One region of the Arthrobacter sp. SD76 genome, then DNA from elsewhere that is predicted to be linked to it. Evidence: riboswitches for the same ligand, from Rfam matches in the RefSeq annotation. Region 1 holds a riboswitch; each other region holds the start of a gene.
What was found. A riboswitch is a leader RNA that binds a small molecule or an ion and turns the genes downstream of it on or off. The one in region 1 is predicted to bind cyclic di-AMP.
Positions count from the first base shown of each region.

Region 1 (5,911 bases):
AGGTCACCCATGACGGCGCCACCGAGCCGGCAAAAGCGAGGGCCATCACTGCTCCCACTGCCGCCAGGGAAAGCACTGCAATGACTGCGGCCGCGATCATGATGGGCCGCCGGTAGCGCGAGGGTGTCATGGACGTAACGCTACAGCGCCCCGGGCGCCCGGCGTGAACGCTGTTACCCGGCCCCTGTTGAAAGCGTGAATAGGGCACCGGGCAGGATAACCTTGAAGGATACAGACCAACACGGTTAGAGCGGCCATACCTTGAACCCGCACAACAATGCGGATGCGGTGGCGGCTGGCTGTGTCTCATGACAGTAGAAGAAGAAGGTTGATTACGTGCCTACCGGCAAGGTCAAGTGGTATGACAAGGACAAGGGCTTCGGGTTCCTCGCAGGCGAGGACGGCCAGGAGGTTTTCCTGCCCAAATCGTCGCTGCCTGAGGGCGTGACGGAGCTCAAGGCCGGCACCCGCGTGGAGTTCGGAGTGGCCGACGGCCGCAAGGGCGCCCAGGCCCTGGGCCTGCGGGTGCTGGACAAGACGCCGTCCATCGCCAAGGCCAAGCGGCCCTCCGCCCGGGACCTCGCGCCGCTGGTCCAGGACCTGGTGAGCGTGCTGGACAACCTGTCCGGCACGCTGTCCAAAGGAAAATACCCGGAAGGCAACAAGGGCAAGGCCATCGCGGCTGCCCTGCGTAAGGTTGCCGACGAGCTGGACGTTTAGCAGCCGATGAGTCCGGAAGCTGAACAGCCGCAGACGCAGGTGCAGGACACTGCAGGCGCCGCGACCGCTCCTGCCGCGGGAACAGCCCCGGCGGTGGCCAGGAACGCGCCCAAGCGCCGGGCCGGCGTGCCAGTATGGCGGACCGGCAAGCCGGACGCCTTCCTCGCCGGTGCCGTGGAGACGGCCCGCACCGCGCTGGAAGGCATCACCGCCGCCGCGGACATCGGACGGCACCTCGCAGCCAAGAGCGAAGGCGACCGCCTGGTCACGCACCTGTTCGAGTCCAAGCTGGCGGGCTACGTGGGCTGGCAGTGGTACGCGGTGGTGACGCGCAACTCCCGTTCCAAGGTGGTCACCGTCAGCGAGCTGGGCCTGCTGCCGTCCGAGGACTCGATCCTCGCTCCGGAGTGGGTGCCGTGGGCTGAGCGTGTCCGGCCGGAGGACGAGCAGCAGCAGGAGCCGGAAGCCACCGAAGCTGACAGCGAACCGGCGTCCGGCGCAGCGGTTGCGGAACCTGACGCTGATGCCGGGTTCACCGGATCCGACGCCTCCGATGCCGATTACACGGATGAACCTGCCCCGCAGCCTTCGGCGAACGACGCCGGCAGGGAGTAACTGCTGGACGTCCCCTTGACGGGAAACACAGACGGCGCCGTCCGGGCGAAACCCGGGCGGCGCCGTCCGACTTAAGGAAAGGCTACTTGCGGAGTTCGCCCACCACGTAGTCGATGCTGGCCAGCAGTGCGGAGACGTCATCCGGCTCGATGGCAACGAACGTCGCAATCCGGAGCTGGTTGCGGCCAAGCTTCCGGTACGGCTCAGTGTCCACGATGCCGTTGGCGCGCAGGACCTTGGCTACAACGGCGGCATCCACGGATTCATCGAAGTCGATGGTGGCAATGACGTTGGAGCGCTCATCCGGGTTGGCCACGAAGGGCGTGGCGAACTCGGCGGCGTCGGCCCAGCTGTAGATGCGTCCTGCCGAGTCGGCCGTCCGGGCGGCAGCGAAGTCCAGCCCGCCGTTTGAGTTCAGCCACTGCACCTGGGCGTCCAGGGTCACCAGGGTGGACAGGGACGGGGTGTTGTACGTCTGGTTGAGGCGCGAGTTGTCAATGGCCGTCTGCAGGTCCAGGAAGTCGGGAATCCAGCGGCCGCTTGCCTTGATCCGCGCGGCGCGCTCCAGGGCAGCGGGGGAGAACAGCCCAAGCCACAGGCCGCCGTCGGAGGCAAAGTTCTTCTGCGGGGCAAAGTAGTAGACGTCGCTCTCCGCCACATCGACGTCCAGGCCGCCGGCCGCGGAGGTGGCATCCACCAGCACCAGGGAACCCTCATCCGCACCTGCCACCCGCTTGACCGGAGCGGCTACGCCCGTGGAGGTCTCGTTCTGCGGCCAGGCATACACGTCAACGCCGGCTTCTGCCTGCGCCGCGGGCCGGGTGCCGGGCTCGGACTTGATGATGGAGGAGGCGTCCAGGAACGGCGCCTTGTTGGTGGCGGCCGCAAACTTGGAACCGAACTCACCGAAGGACAGGTGCTGTGCCTTCTTCTCCACCAGGCCGAAGCTGGCAACATCCCAGAACGCAGTGGAACCGCCCACGCCCAGGACAACCTCGTATCCTTCCGGGGCGCGGAAGAACTGGCTGAGGCCCTCGCGGACTGAACCGACAAGGTTCTTGACCGGTGCCTGCCGGTGGGAGGTGCCCAGGATGTTCTTCGATGCGGCGGACAGCGCATCAATCTGCTCCTGGCGGACTTTGGAAGGTCCGGCGCCCGAACCGCCCGTCCTTGGGAAGGAGGTCGGCAGGAATAGTGATGCTTGGTTCGCTCACGGGGGCTCCAATTTCGGCGTGGACGCGGCTGAGGTCCGGACGGGTGGATGGTCGCTGGCGCGCAGTCGGCGATGACTGCATCGAAGGCCTTTCCCATTCTGCCTGAACAGCTGTTTGGGCGGGAACCGGAACCGTCATAGTCCAGCCACTGAGACGGCCTCGCGGGCGGCTTCCAACTATTCGGACTAAGTCAAAATAGGCTAAGCTAGCCAACGGACTACGTCGCGGTGAACAGCGATACGGTGGGACAACGCAAGGTACTGCGCTCGAGGAGCTGAGCTGGATGACGGATCTGATCGACACTACGGAGATGTACCTTCGGACCATTCTGGAGCTGGAAGAAGAGAACATCGTCGCCCTGCGGGCCCGTATCGCGGAACGCCTGCGCCACTCGGGTCCCACGGTGTCCCAGACCATCGGCAGGATGGAGCGTGACGGGCTGGTGGTGGTCTCCGGCGACCGCCACCTGGAGCTCACCGAAATCGGCCGCAAGCGCGCCACCGAGGTCATGCGGAAGCACCGCCTGGCGGAGCGGCTCCTGGCCGACGTGATCGGGCTGGACTGGGCCTATGTGCATGACGAAGCCTGCCGCTGGGAGCATGTGATGAGCGAACGGGTGGAGCGGCGCATCTACGAGATGCTGGACCATCCCACCGAATCGCCATACGGCAACCCGATTCCGGGCCTTGCCGCGCTTGGTGGCCAGCCCTCCCTTGCCTCCACCGATACGGTGACCAGCCTCCTGGAAGCCATGAAGTCCTACGGGCCTGCGTCGGAGGTCACGGTCAGCCGGCTGGCGGAGCCCATCCAGGTAGAGCCGGAACTGCTGTCCCAGCTTGATGAGGGCGGCATCCGCCCGGGCGCCGCGGTAACCCTGGAGCGCGTGGGGACTACATCTCGGTCCGGGTGCCGGGCATTGAAGGCGCCCTGGAACTTCCGCCTGAAGTTGCCGCGCACGTGTTCGTTCACGTCCGCTAGGAAGTCTTTCCGCCGCAGCGTGACGTCGGTAACGCCAAGATAACGGAATTGTTACCAAGGGCCTTAAGCCCCTATAGTTGAACCGAGCGTTGATACAAAAGCGTTACCTGATCCGGAGCCGAGCTCTGCCAGCGGATCGGGAGCACGAGTCAATAACTGGCAGAGGCGGGGGAACCACAAGCGGCAGCGGGGGACTGCCTTGGGGTGAAGTCCGTCAGCAGCAAGCCTCTTCCAGTGAAGGAATCCCTCAGCGGGATATCTCTGTGCCGAAGCTTGCTTACGGCGGACCGGGTCTTTGAACTCTCTGACCCGAATCCGACAGCTAACTTCGCAGGCTTTCCAGAGAGGAATCCTTCTTGTCCATGCAGACCTCCAGGGGCGCCGCCGCGCGGCAGGCCCCGCTTCGGCGCCGCGTGTCGTCGAAGTCATCCACACGGAGCGCCCCCGCGATCTCCACCGTGATGCGCGCCGCCGTCGGGGTCCGTTCCGGCAGATCACCGAGTTTGCCTCGGCGAGCGGTATTGGCCAGAAGGCCGGCGTGGCCCTGGCTGCCACCGGCCTGGTGCTCACCGTCACTGTCCCGGCCACCAGCCCGGTCATGGCCACCGATGAGGCGGGCATAGCTCCAGTTGCAGCCTCGGCCGTCACCCCGCAGCCCGCGATTTCTGCCGAGGCCGGGGCCCAGATCGACTTCAGCCGCTCGGCCGTCGTGACCCAGGCAGACCCGGACGGCAAGCTCAAGCAGCTCCTGAGCGCACAGTCCGCCGGCGCCGTTTCCCGGGCCGCTTCCGCAGGAAGCCTGGGCGCCCCGCTGGCGTCGATGAGCACAGCCTCCCCCTTCGGTTACCGCGTCAGCCCCATCACCGGCGGATCCGGCGACTTCCACCGCGGTCAGGACTATGTTGCCCAGTGCGGCACCTCTGTCCTCGCGGCCGCCACCGGCACCGTAACGTTCGTCGGCTGGCACCAGTTCGGTGGCGGCAACCGTGTGGTGATCGACCACGGTAACGGCCTGGAGACCACTTACAACCACCTCTCGTCGTTCAATGTGTCCGAAGGCCAGACGGTCTCGCGCGGCGACGTTGTGGCACTGAGCGGCACCACCGGAGCCTCCACCGGCTGCCACCTGCACTTCGAAGTGCAGGTCAACGGCGAAGTCGTGGATCCGACAGGCTGGCTCTAGTCAAATGATGGCTGACTCTCGAATTAGCGTGACCAGTCGTGACCTGAATGTGACATTCGCTCGAAACTCCTGTACCGTCTAACTCGCGTCAACTTTTCCGAAGTTGACGCTCTTGTGCGGATTGCCTAACTCTGCCACCGCTCAAGGTCCGTTCGCATTTCATCGTCTGGCAGGGGCGGGGGAACCAATTTTGGCCTTCTTCACGGAAGGCCTTGGGGTTAAGTCGCAAAGCTTCCTTGAAGCGGCGCGGCCGGGTGACTCCCATCCGAATCCGACAGCTCACCTCGCAGGCATTGGGAGAGGCTACCTTCGTGTCTTCACGCCAGAATTCTGCGCGCCACCGTGCGCAACCGGTTCGTACCAACCCTTTGGACGCAGTGTCCAAGGCCGTTAGTGCCAACGCCGGGACAGTGGGTCGCCAGGCTGCTGTAGTTGCAGCCGCGTCCGGCCTTGTCCTTGGCATGGGACTGCCGGCCACCGCCGCGGACACCACCGCCGGCATCTCCGCTTCCACCGAGTCCGGTTCCGCGCAGACCGCCCTTGCAGTCACCGCAGCACCCACCGCCACCGTGTCCTTCGAGCGGCCGGTGGTCACCACCGTCGCCGCTCCCGTTGTCGAACGGGTGACCCCGCAGTCCACCTCTGACGACGAGGACGAGGCCGCCGCTTCCACCGCATCGACCGTGGCGGAAAAGGCTGTTGCTGCCACCGCTTCTGCGGCAACTTCCGGCCTCGCCGCCATCGCCTACACCGGCATCGGCAGCCCCTACGTCTGGGGAGGCACCAGCCCCACCTCCGGTTGGGACTGCTCGGGCTTCACCCAGTGGGTTTACGCCCAGGCCGGCATCAGCATCCCCCGCGTGAACGCATGGACCGCCATGACCCCCACCTCCACCCCCCAGCCGGGTGACCTGGTGATGCAGAACGGCGGCGCGCACGTCGGCATCTACGTCGGCAACGGCATGATGATCAGCGCCCTCAACCCTTCCCAGGGGACGCTTCTGCACTCCGTAGCCGCCACCGGCTCCTCCTCCTTCTACACCCTCGCAGGCTAATAGTTCTTGGGGCTTCGGCCCCGGGAACTATTTCTTTGCCCGCAATTTTTCGCTAGATCACCATCCCCGTTCGGGGCGCGCCGACGTACCCCCAAGATGCCGGCGCGTCCAAACTCTCGGTTGCCCACAGGCCCGAGGAAATCGAA
Region 1 covers NZ_JBNBLR010000001.1:3,275,299-3,281,209, reverse strand. The annotation lists gene ACPEE0_RS15870 (hypothetical protein) at 1-130, opposite strand, end outside; gene ACPEE0_RS15865 (cold-shock protein) at 337-720, shown strand; gene ACPEE0_RS15860 (DUF3027 domain-containing protein) at 727-1,335, shown strand; partial or broken gene serC (phosphoserine transaminase) at 1,418-2,549, opposite strand; partial or broken gene ACPEE0_RS15850 (metal-dependent transcriptional regulator) at 2,833-3,527, shown strand; cyclic di-AMP (ydaO/yuaA leader) riboswitch at 3,665-3,879, shown strand; gene ACPEE0_RS15845 (M23 family metallopeptidase) at 3,877-4,710, shown strand; cyclic di-AMP (ydaO/yuaA leader) riboswitch at 4,839-5,017, shown strand; gene ACPEE0_RS15840 (C40 family peptidase) at 5,088-5,765, shown strand.

Region 2 (5,911 bases), 1.5 Mb from region 1:
CGACGGCGCCGACCTCCTGGTTGCCGAATCAACCTTCAGCGATGACGACGCCGGCCTGGCGCAGCAATACCGCCACCTCACCGCCGGGCAGGCGGGGGAGCTGGCTTCGCGCGCCGGTGCCCGTACTTTGGTACTGACGCATTTTTCAGCCCGCTATGGCGACGACGCCACCATGCTTGCTGCCCAGGCATCCGCACGCGCCGGCACCGCCGCCGTCATGGCCGCTTCAGACCTGCAGCGCATTCCCTTTCCGCAGCGGCGCGGCCCCCGCGCCGACCTGGCACACCAGGCAATCCACCACCTGACCCGGCAAGGAGGCCGACAGTGAGCGCCACGTCCGAGGAAGTCCACGGCGTCACACCTGCGGGCGGGAGCCCGAGCTGAAACGGGTCCTGGGCCGAAACTCCTCCTGCTCTTCATCGTGGGGGACATTCTGGCGCCGGTGTCTACGCCGTCACCGGCACCATGGCCGGAACGGTGGGCGGCATCGTCTGGCTGCCGTTCCTCCTGGCTTTCGTGGTGGCGACGCTGACGGCGTTTTCCTACCTTGAACTGGTCACGCAGTATCCCCAGGCGGCGGGCGCTGCCCTGTACACGCACAAAGCCTTCGGCATTCACTTCGTCACGTTCCTGGTGGCCTTCGCAGTGGTCTGCTCCGGCATCACCAGCGCCTCCACCTCAGCCAACGTCCTGGCACAGAATTTCTTCGGCGGGCTGGAAATCAACGGAGTCATGGGTGATCCCGGCCAGGGCGTCATTACGGCCGTCGCCCTGGCATTCATGCTCCTGCTGGCCGCCATCAACCTGCGGGGCGTGGGGGAGAGCGTCAAGTTCAACGTGGTGCTCACCCTGGTGGAAATGGTGGCGCTAAGCATCGTGATCGGCGTCGGGTTCTTCGTCATGGCCCAGGGCACGGGCAACCCCGGCGAGATCTTCGTCTTCAACGACTACCAGGACAAAGGCCTGTTCCTCGCCGTCACCGCCGCCACCTCCATCGCATTCTTCGCCATGGTGGGTTTTGAGGACTCGGTGAACATGGTGGAGGAAACCCGCCATCCCGAAAAGATCTTCCCCGGACCATGCTGACCGGCCTCGGCATCGCCGTGCTGCTGTACATGCTGGTTGCCGTGTCCGTGGTCAGTGTCCTCTCGCCCACCGAACTGGAGGGCATCCGCGAAGCCGAAGGCGCCGCACTGCTCGAGGTGGTGCACAAGGGCTCACCGGACTTTCCCATCGACCGGATCTTCCCGTTCCTGGCCGTCTTCGCCGTGGCCAACACGGCACTGATCAACATGCTCATGGCCAGCCGGCTGATCTACGGCCTGGCCCGCCAGCAGGTCCTGCCGCATCCCCTGGGCAAGGTCCTGCCGGTCCGCCGCACCCCGTGGGCGGGCATTGCCTTCTCCACCGTCCTTGCCCTGGGGCTCATCCTCTACGTGACCAGCGATCCGGAAAGCAACATTGTCGCCAACCTTTCCGGCACAACGGCGTTCCTGCTGCTGTGCGTCTTCACCGTCGTCAACGTGGCGTGCCTGGTGCTGCGGAGGAAACGGGATCCGAACCGGAAAGTCTTCTTCACCTCGCCCGGCCCCCTGCCCTGGTCGCTGCCATCCTTTGCGCCTTCCTGGCCGGGCCGTGGGTGGGACGGAACGTGATCCAGTACGAGATAGCCGGCGGACTGATGGCCATCGGCGTGGTCCTCTGGCTCGCCACCTGGCTGATCAACCGCCGGACCAACCGCGGGGATAGGGTTAACCCATGACTGCCGCTGCAGAATCAACCGTCACTTTCGACAGCCGCTTCGCCAGCGAACTGGCAGATATGGCAGTTCCCTGGCAGGCGGAGGAAGCCCCGGAGCCCCGGCTCCTGGTCTTCAACGACGCCCTCGCGGAAGAACTCGGGCTGGATGCCCGCTACCTGCGCAGCCCGGAAGGCGTGCGGTTGCTGCTGGGCAACCACGTGCCGGAAGGGGCCGCTCCGGTGGCCCAGGCCTACGCCGGCCACCAGTTCGGCGGCTACTCACCCCTCCTCGGGGACGGACGCGCCCTCCTGCTCGGCGAAATCGTGGACGCCAACGGCCGCCTGCGCGATATCCACCTCAAAGGCTCGGGCCGCACACCGTTCGCGCGGGCAGGGGACGGCCGTGCCGTCGTCGGGCCCATGCTCCGTGAATACCTCGTCAGTGAGGCAATGCACGCGCTGGGCATTCCCACCACCAGGTCGCTCGCCGTCGTCGGCACCGGACGCATGGTGCGCCGGGACGACATGCTGCCCGGGGCGGTCCTGGCCAGGGTGGCCGGCAGCCACCTGCGGGTGGGAAGTTTCCAGTACGCGCGGGCCACGGACAACCTCGAGCTGCTGCGCCGCCTTGCGGACCACGCCATCAGCCGGCATTACCCTGCCGCCGCCGAGGCAGACAATCCCTATCTTGCGCTGTTCCGGGCGGTGGTGTCGGCCCAGGCCGCGCTCGTGGCGCAGTGGATGCTGGTGGGCTTCGTCCACGGCGTGATGAACACGGACAACATGACCATTTCCGGGGAGACCATCGACTACGGCCCCTGCGCATTCATGGACGACTTCAACCCGGCCGCCGTTTACAGTTCCATTGATGTGGGCGGGCGGTACGCCTATGCCAACCAGCCGGTCATCGCCGAATGGAACCTGGCCCGCCTCGCCGAGTCGATCCTCCCGCTGATCGACGAGGACCAGGAGCAGGCTGTCGCTCCCGCCGTGGAGGCGCTGGGCGAATTCCGCAGGCAGTACAGCGATGCGTGGTTCAACGGAATGCAGGCCAAGCTGGGCCTGCCGGCCGTCCCCGCGGGAAGCCCTGAAGCCGAAGCGGCGTCCGAACTGGTGGACGGCGTGGTAGCGATCCTGAAGGACGGCCCCGTGGACTACACCCGGTTCTTCCGCAACCTGGGCGAAGCGGCGCGCGGAAATGAACGGCCGGTCCGCGGCATGGTCATGGACCTCGCGGCATTCGATTCCTGGGCCGGCCGCTGGCGGTCCATGAAGCCGGACGCGGACCGGATGGACCGGGTAAACCCCGTGTACATTCCGCGGAACCACCTGGTGGAAGAGGCCCTGGCTGCAGCCACCGGGGGCGACCTGGAGCCACTGAACAGGCTCCTGGAAGCAGTGCGTGCCCCCTATGAAGAGCGCCCCGGCCTGGAACGCTACGCCGAAGGGGCCCCGGAAGACTTCGGCAAGTACATGACGTTCTGCGGTACGTGACAGAAAGAGCCGGACTCTGCCGGAAGCACATTAACGGGCAAGGGCGGCGGCCGGGAATTCCCGGCCGCCGCCCTTGTCTCTGTACTGCGTTGTTGCGGCTGCCTCAGCTGCGCCGGGTGACGAGGCTACCCGGACGAAGGAAGCTCCACTGAGCCAGCTGATGGAGTGGACTTCGGTCTTGTAGCCGTCCACGCCGCCGCTGACAACCTGGCCGTCGCCGGCGTAGACGCCCACGTGGCCGGCAGTGATCACCAGGTCGCCGGGGGCGGGGGTGCCCACGGTGGTGCCGTACTGGTAGAACTGGCCGGAGCCAGGTCACCGACGGACAGGCCAACGGAGCGCAGTGCCTTCTCCACCATGGCGGTGCAGTCCTGCTGCACGCCCAGCTGGCTGTAGGCGGAAGCCAGGATGGCTGCGCCGGTGCCGGTGCCGGTAGCGGCCGGGGCGGGGGCCGGGGCAACGGCGGCGGAGGCGTAGTTCACGGTGGTTCCGGTGCTCGCCAGGGCCGGTGCGGCCGGAGCAGGCGCAGCAGCAGGTGCCACGTAGCCGGCGCCCGGAATGGTGATCTGGTCACCGGGGTAGATGATGGTGGAAATATCCAGGCCGTTGGCGGCCAGCACGTCGTTCAGGCTGACGCCATGTGCAGCCGAGATGGCACCCAGGGTATCGCCGGAGACCACGGTGTAGACGTTGCCGGCGGCGGGGGCTGCGGCAGCAGGAGCAGCCACGGCAGCGGCCGGAGCGCTGTACGCCTGGACGCTAGCGGTTTCGGTGGTGTCCGGGCCGGTCACGCCAGCGTGGGCGGGAGCTCCAACACCGAACGCAATGCCGGACGCAGCGGCAACTGCGAGCACCGGACGGCTGAGCGTCCGGGCCTGGGACTTTGCGGAAGCAGCCAAGCCCTGGAGCGCGATTGAGCGGGCCGGAGTCGCGCGGTGACGGGCGGTAGGAAAATTTTTTTGACACGTGTGATCGCCTCTCCCATGCCTGCGGGGTGAGCTGTCGGGTTCGGGTTGGAGATACCCGGCCGAAGGGCGACCGCCCGTAATGGACGAAGGCGCTGTCGACTTAACCCCAAGGCCACAAATGGCCGTGGAAACTTGGTTCCCCGTCCCTGCCAGCTGGAAAGCGGTTGAATCCCGTATCAGTGGCAGGGCTCGGCATACTGATGGGAATGTCCCGTTTTGGGAGGGACACCTGAAGACCATAACCCGGCCCCGGAGCAATTGTCACGTTTGGGTAACATCCGAGGCGCTTCTATCATATTAAGCAAATGTCTGGAGTTTCATACCACATCCGGTTGACCTCGGGTGATATCGAGCGTCCGGCGCGGCCTGTTATTTGTGTCACAAAGTCATAAAGACAAAGCAGGCTAGCGGTCTTAACCCTCAACCTCGCATTGAAACCCGATAGGCTTCGGAACTATGCGCCTGATCGGAAGCATGCTGATGCCCCCGCTGCTGGGAGGGGTGCTGGCCCTCGCCCTGGCCGGCCCGTCCGCCCTGCTTCCGGCGTCCGCGGACGACGCCCCGCCGGGCGGGTATCCCTCGTGGGAGGACGTGCAGAAAGCGCAGCAGTCGGAAGCCGGCAAGGCGGCCGAAATCGAGAAGATCACAGGCCTGCTGCAAGGCCTGCAATCCGAATCCGAAACGCTCGGGGCAGCCGCCGTCGTATCTGCGGCCGATTATGCACTGGCCGACGCCGCCCTGCAGTCCGCAACAGCCAGGGTGGATGCCCTTGCCGGCCAGGCTGCCGAGGCAAATGCGGAGTTGCAGCGGCATCAGCAGGCGATTGGTGCGCTGGCCGCCAGGTCGTACAAAACCGGCGGAACCACCATGGGACTCTTTGTGGCACTGGAAGCCCTTGAGAACAACAGCATCCACGGTCTCAACGTGGTTGAAGTCGTGGAAGCCAAGACCGCGGACCTGGTCAGCCGGGCGGAGGCCGCCGGAAAGGCCACCGCTGCCCTGGCGGAGCAGGAAAAGGCCGCCCGGGCGGAGCGTGAACGCCTGTCCGGAGAGGCGAAGGCCAAACTGGACGCTGCCCGTTCCGCCCAGGACGCGGTGGCCCGCCAGGTCGCCGAAGAGCAGCGGCGCAGTGGAGAGTTGACCGCCCAGTTGGCATCCCTCAAGGGCACGACGGCGGCGCTTGAGGGCGAATACCGGCAAGGCCGGGTGGCGCTTGCGGCCTATGAGGCGGCGCAGGCAGCCAAACGCGCCGCTGCCGAGGAGCAGGCCCGCCGGCAGGCAGCTGCAGATGCCGCCCTTGCCGCTGCGCAAAAACCTCCCGCTCCGCCAAACCCGGCCCCGGCGGCACCGGTGCCAGTAAACCCCCCGCCGGTAAATCCGGCACCGTTCAACCCCAACCCGGCCCCGGCGAACCCCGTCCCCGTTGCCCCTGCGCCGGCAAGCCCCGCCCCGCCTGCCGTCGTCGTACCCTCCGTGCCGGGCGGCGCCGTCAACGATCCCGCCGCGGCCAAGAGCTATGCCTCCGGCCGCCTCGCGGCCTATGGATGGGGGCAGGACCAGTTCCTCTGCCTCGCCCAGCTCTGGACGAAGGAATCCAACTGGCTGACCACCGCCACCAACCCCTACTCCGGAGCCTATGGGATTCCGCAGGCCCTGCCGCCGGGCAAGCTGGGAAGCGCCGGCAGCGACTGGCTCACCAGCTACCGCAC
Region 2 covers NZ_JBNBLR010000001.1:1,783,947-1,789,857, forward strand. The annotation lists gene ACPEE0_RS08915 (ribonuclease Z) at 1-328, shown strand, start outside; partial or broken gene ACPEE0_RS08920 (APC family permease) at 325-1,762, shown strand; gene ACPEE0_RS08925 (protein adenylyltransferase SelO) at 1,759-3,234, shown strand; gene ACPEE0_RS08930 (hypothetical protein) at 3,265-3,513, opposite strand; gene ACPEE0_RS08935 (LysM peptidoglycan-binding domain-containing protein) at 3,483-4,133, opposite strand; cyclic di-AMP (ydaO/yuaA leader) riboswitch at 4,204-4,378, opposite strand; gene ACPEE0_RS08940 (coiled-coil domain-containing protein) at 4,659-5,911, shown strand, end outside.
Region 2: linked by a shared signal. The riboswitch ahead of ACPEE0_RS08935 (LysM peptidoglycan-binding domain-containing protein) and the one ahead of ACPEE0_RS15845 (M23 family metallopeptidase) in region 1 are both predicted to bind cyclic di-AMP.

Region 3 (5,911 bases), 140 kb from region 1:
TGCGGGCAGGCTCAGCACCACCGAGGCCCTGGCGCAGTACATCGCCCAGGAAGTCGCGGGGAAGATTGAAAACCACGACGACGGCCGGCACCTGCAAGGGATCGACGTCACCCTGCGCGAAAACCCGGACGCCTGGGCCACCTACTCGCTGGACTTGTCCGCCTAGGCCCATGCGCCGCATCCGCCTGCTGGTTCCCGGCAACATCCACCACCACTCCGGCGGCAATGCCTATAACGCCAAGCTGGTCCGCGGGATGACGCAGCTCGGGGCCGACGTCGAGGTGGTGCCTGTCGACGGCGCGTGGCCGGAACCCTCAGCCAAGGACCGGCGCCGGTTCGGTGGCCTTATCGGCGCCTGGGGTCCGGAAGCGGAGCAGGAGCCTGCCGTGGACATCGTGGACGGACTCGTCGCCGTCGGCGTCCCGGACGAATTGGAGTACGCGGCCAAGGCCGGGCAGCATGCCTGGGTGCTGGCGCACATGACAGTCGATGTGACGGAGGATCCCGGTCCGGTGAAGCGGGAGGCGCGGGCCATGCGGGCAGCTTCCGGAATCATCTCCACCAGCACCAGCACGGCGGCCATCCTGCGGGAGCGCCATGAGCTGGCCGGCATCCGTGTCGCCCTCCCCGGCGTTGATCCCGCACCGGTGGCGTCCGGGTCCCGGCCGCCCCACCTGATTGTCGTGGCGGCCCACCTGCCCAACAAGGACCAGCTGCTGACCGTGGAAGCACTCGCCTTGCTCAAGGATCTTGAATGGAGCGCCGCCATGGTGGGGTCTGACCAGGCGGACCCGGAGTACGCGGCGGAGGTGCGGGCCGCCGTCGCCTCCAACGGGCTGGACCACCGGCTCCGGATCACCGGCGAACTCCTGGGCGACGCCCTGGAAAGGGCGTGGGACGCCGCGGACCTGAGCCTGCTGGTGTCCCGGGTGGAGGCCTTCGGCATGGTGGTCACGGAGTCGCTGGCACGGGGAATCCCGGTGGTGGTGCGGCAGGGGACAGGCGCCGAGGAAGCGCTGGGGCTGGCAGGGTTGATGAACGACGACGGCGACGCCCGGCTTCCCGGCGCGGCCGTACCGCTTGTGCCGGGAGACCGGGAGAACCCCGCGAGGCTCGCCGGCGTCCTGCGCCGCTGGCTTCAGGACCAGGCCGCGAAGGACGAATGGCAAGCGGCGGCACTGGCTGCCCGGGACCTGCTGCCCGGGTGGGACCAGACGGCACGAACCGTCCTCGACGCGGTGGAGCCAGGGTGGTCAGCCGGCTAGGACCGCCAGGACGTCCTTCTACAAAGGGCTCCGGTGCCCGGCGAAGAAATCGCGGAGCAGTTCCGCGCATTCGGCTTCCCGCACCCCGGGGTAGACCTCTACCCAGTGGTTGAGGCGGCGCTCGCGCAGGACATCGAACACCGATCCCGCGGCGCCGGCTTTCTCATCCCAGGCACCGAAGACAACCCGGGGAATCCGGGCGAGGACGATTGCGCCGGCGCACATGGCGCACGGTTCAAGGGTGACCACAAGCGTGCAGTCGGACAGCCGCCAGCCGTCTGCCTTCCCGCCGCTGCGGGCGGCGACCTCGCGCAGCTGCTCCGCTGCCTGGCGGATTGCTACCACCTCGGCGTGTGCCGTCGGATCCCCAAGCTCCTCCCGCTGGTTGCGTCCGGAACCCAGCACGGCGCCGTCGGGCCCGAGCACCACGGCGCCGATCGGCACGTCCTCTGTCGCAAGGGCGCGGCGGGCTTCCGCAAGGGCAAGACCCATCCACGTGTCGTGTTTTCCAGCGGAGACCATGGCTCAATGATAGTTTCGAAGGATACCCTGAGCCCGTGACGACCAGCGCCGGGAGGCACAATGAGCACCGTCCGTGACCGTGTGGACAAATGGTTCAAACCCTACGCCGCCCTGTGGCTGACCCTGATCATCGGTGGAGCCCTGGTGCTCTCCATGGCACTGCTGGGCGCCGAGGTGTACTCGGACGTGGTGGATGAGGAAGGCCTGGCAAGCCTCGACATTCCCGCCCTCGAGTATTCGCAGTCACTGCGGAACCCGGAAACGGACGCCTTCGTCACCGCCTTCACCAACATCGGTGGCGGGGTCGGGATGCCCATCCTCGCGAGCATCCTGACCGCCTGGCTCACGTTCCTGAGCCGGTCCTGGCGGCCCCTGATCCTGGTTGGCGGTGCGGCCGCGGTCTCCACCACTGCCACCACCATCGGCAAGCGCCTGGTGGGCCGGACCCGTCCGGACCATACGGAGGCCGTGCCACCGTATGAAACAACGCCGTCCTTCCCCAGCGGCCATACCCTGAACACCACCGTGGTGATCGGCGTGCTGCTCTACATCCTGTGCCTGCATTTCTTCCAGCTCTGGGTGCGCATCACCGCCATCACAACGGGCGTGATTTTCATCATCGCGATGGGGTTGAGCCGGGTATTCCTGGGGCACCACTGGCTCACTGACGTGATGGCCGGCTGGCTGCTGGGCCTCGCGTGGGTGCTGATGGTGATACTGGCCCACCGGCTGTTCCACCTGATCAGGCGGCGGGAGCATGTGGGACCGGCACCCGATTTCGAGCATCCGGTGGTGCGGGATGTGGTGGTCGAGGCCATGCATCACGACGGCCCCGGCGGGCACGGGAAGGACAACGCCGGGTGATAGTTTTGACCCATGCGAACTCTCGTTGTGGACCACCCGCTCGTCGCCCATAAGCTCACCGTCCTGAGGGACAAAAACACCCCGTCCCCGGTGTTCCGGCAGCTGACCGAAGAGCTGGTGACCCTCCTCGCTTATGAGGCAACCCGCGAAGTCCGCACCGAACCCGTCACCATTGAAACGCCCGTCAGCACCACCGTGGGAACCGCATTCACCAAGCCCACCCCGCTGGTGGTTCCCATCCTGCGCGCAGGCCTGGGCATGCTCGAGGGCATGACCAAGCTGGTCCCCACCGCCGAAGTAGGCTTCCTTGGCATGGCCCGGGATGAGGAAACCCTGGACATCATCACCTACGCCGAGCGGCTTCCCGAGGACCTCACCGGCCGCCAGATCTTCGTCCTGGACCCGATGCTCGCCACCGGCGGAACCCTGCGCGAGGCCATCAAGTTCCTGTTCAAGCGCGGCGCCTCGGACGTCACGTGCATCTGCCTGCTGGCCGCACCCGAGGGCCTCGCCAAGCTGGAAGAGGAGCTTTCGGACGCTAATGTCACCATCGTCCTGGCCTCCATTGACGAAAAGCTGAACGACAAGTCCTACATTGTTCCCGGCCTCGGGGACGCGGGCGACCGCCTGTACGGCATCGCCGGCTGAGGTTCAAGCCTTCCAAGACAAGGAGCGCAGCCGTAGCCTGTGCCCATGGACTGGAAACTTGAACTCGTGTTTGTCCCTGTGTCCGACGTGGACCGCGCCAAGGATTTTTACGTCAACAAGGTGGGCTTCAACGCCGATTTCGACCAGCGGCCCACTGAGTCCATCCGCTTCGTCCAGCTGACGCCGCCGGGCTCGGCCTGCTCCATCTGCATCGGGGAAGGACTCACGGACGCCCCTCCGGGGACCGGCTCCAACCTCCAGCTGGTGGTCAACGACATCGATGCCGCGCACCGCCACCTCAAGGAGAACGGCGTGGACGTCAGCGACGTGGACGTTCAGGACTGGGGCCACTTCGTCTACTTCGCCGATCCGGACGGCAACAGGTGGGCGGTGCAGTACATCCCCGGACGGGATTCTTAACACAAACGGTGGTTGAGCCTGTCGAAACCCGCCCGGGTTTCGACAGGCTCAACCACCGTTCTGTACCTCAGCTGCGGTTTAGTACCAGTTGTTGGCGTAGTGGAAGTTCAGCGCGCCACAGGGGGACTGGTAGCGCTCCTTGATGTAGTTCAGGCCCCAGTTGATCTGCGTGCGGTAGTTGGTGAGGTAGTCCGCACCGGCGCTTGCCATCTTCTCGGCGGGCAGGGACTGGACGATGCCGTAGGCACCGCTGCTGGGGTTGGTTGCCGTGGTGGTCCAGTCGGATTCCTTGGTCCACAGCGTCACCAGGCACTGCATCTGGTCCTGGGCCCAGCCGTAGGAACCGAGCTGGCCGGCCGCGTAGGCCTGGGCGCCTGCCGGGTCATTGACCGCGACGACCGGAGCAGGCTCCGGTGCAGGAGCGGGCTCGGGTGCCGGAGCCGGTTCTGCGGCGGGGGCGGGCTCCGGTGCGGGTGCCGGGGCGGGCTCGGCGGCCTGCGGAACAACGTTGATTTCGGCGGGGGCGGGGACTCGGCAGGGTTGGACCGGATCTCGCTCTTTTCGATGCTCATCTGCGCATCGGAGGACGCCGCCGAGGTGCTGGTGGTGGTTGCGGCCGGAATCAAAGCATTCGTCGCCTGGCCGGCGGCGCCGATACCTACCAGCAGCGCACCGGACGTTGCGAGGACCGCGGCGCGCTTGCCGAGGGTGAACTTCTTGCCTTCCGGACGCTGGGAATCGCTGCCTGAGCCCTTTTTTGGGCGCGGTTTAGCCGGGAATGTAAACATGATGAATCGCCTCTCACACCTGCGGAGTTAGCTGTCGGGTTCGGATGAGGGCATCCGGCCGCACGGAAAAATCACGTGCTGGCTTAACCCCAAGGGCAATCAGTGCCCGGGACGGTGGGTCCCCCGCCTCTGCCTTCGATCAAGCGGAATCCGGGAAGTGGCAGAGCTTGGCGTCATCCGGATATACGGCCCGAACGGGAACCGTACCTAATCGACGGTACAGGAGATGGGCGCATAAGTCACATTTAGGTAACGGACATCACGGCATCGGCGCGTCGAGTTGTGCAATCTAGCGCATCAGAGGCAGTTGGAGGGCGAACTCTGTCCTCCCGGGCTGTGACGTCACCGTGACCTTGCCGCCATGCGCCTCGATGATGGATTGCACGATGGACAAGCCGAGTCCGCTGGTTCCCTCAGCGGCCGAGGCCCCCGTCTGGTCACCCGCACCCTTCCGCGCTGCGTCTGCGCGGGCGAACCGGGAAAACACGTGGTCCACGAACTCCTCGGGGATGCCGCCGCCGTCGTCCGTTACGGTCACCACCGCAGCGCCCTCGGATGTGGTGCCGACGCCGGTGACCACCGTGGTTCCCGCCGGCGTGTGCTTGCGTGCATTCGACAGCAGGTTCATCAGGACCTGCCGCAACTGAGCGGCGTCCCCGTTGACCAGGACCGGTTCGTCGGGCAGTTCCAGCCGCCAGGTGTGGGCAGGGGCCATGACCTTTTCGTCACTCACGCTCTCCACCACGAGTTGCGTGAGGTCCACCTCGCTGAGCTTCAGGGGCTGCCCCTCGTCCAGCCTTGCCAGCAGCAGCAGGTCTTCCACCAGTGCCGTCATCCGCTCGGACTGGCTCTGCACCCTGGACAGCGACTTCTGCCCGTCCGGTGTGAAGTCCTCGGTCATCCGCATCAGCTCGGTGTACCCGCGGATCGCCGTCAGCGGCGTCCGCAGCTCGTGCGAGGCGTCGGCAACGAACTGCCGCACCTTGGTCTCGCTCTTCTGCCGGGCCTGCAGCGCATTCGCCACGTTGTCCAGCATGAGGTTCAGCGCGTGCCCCACACTGCCCACTTCTGTTCCGGGGTTGGAGTTCGACGGCGGCACGCGGACTGCCAGCGCCACCTCGCCGGCGTCGAGGGGCAGTTGCGACACCCGCGTGGCAACCTCGGACAGCTGCTCCAGGGGCTTCATGGTGCGCCGGATCAGGACGGTTCCCACCAGCCCGATCATCAGCAGCCCCGCCAGGGACACGAACACGAAGGTCCAGACCAGGGAGGCGAGGGTGCTTTCCTTGCCGGCGAGCGGCAGGCCGGTCACCAGGACATCGCCAAAGTTGGTCTGCACGGCAACCAGGCGGTATCCGCCGTTGGACAGTGTCCGGTCCACGGGGCGGCCATCGGCGGGCAGTT
Region 3 covers NZ_JBNBLR010000001.1:3,419,500-3,425,410, reverse strand. The annotation lists gene ACPEE0_RS16490 (6-pyruvoyl trahydropterin synthase family protein) at 1-166, shown strand, start outside; gene ACPEE0_RS16485 (glycosyltransferase family 4 protein) at 171-1,265, shown strand; gene ACPEE0_RS16480 (nucleoside deaminase) at 1,284-1,787, opposite strand; gene ACPEE0_RS16475 (phosphatase PAP2 family protein) at 1,848-2,651, shown strand; gene upp (uracil phosphoribosyltransferase) at 2,664-3,299, shown strand; gene ACPEE0_RS16465 (glyoxalase superfamily protein) at 3,345-3,719, shown strand; gene ACPEE0_RS16460 (transglycosylase SLT domain-containing protein) at 3,798-4,025, opposite strand; gene ACPEE0_RS16455 (hypothetical protein) at 4,022-4,507, opposite strand; cyclic di-AMP (ydaO/yuaA leader) riboswitch at 4,513-4,671, opposite strand; gene ACPEE0_RS16450 (sensor histidine kinase) at 4,797-5,911, opposite strand, start outside.
Region 3: linked by a shared signal. The riboswitch ahead of ACPEE0_RS16455 (hypothetical protein) and the one ahead of ACPEE0_RS15845 (M23 family metallopeptidase) in region 1 are both predicted to bind cyclic di-AMP.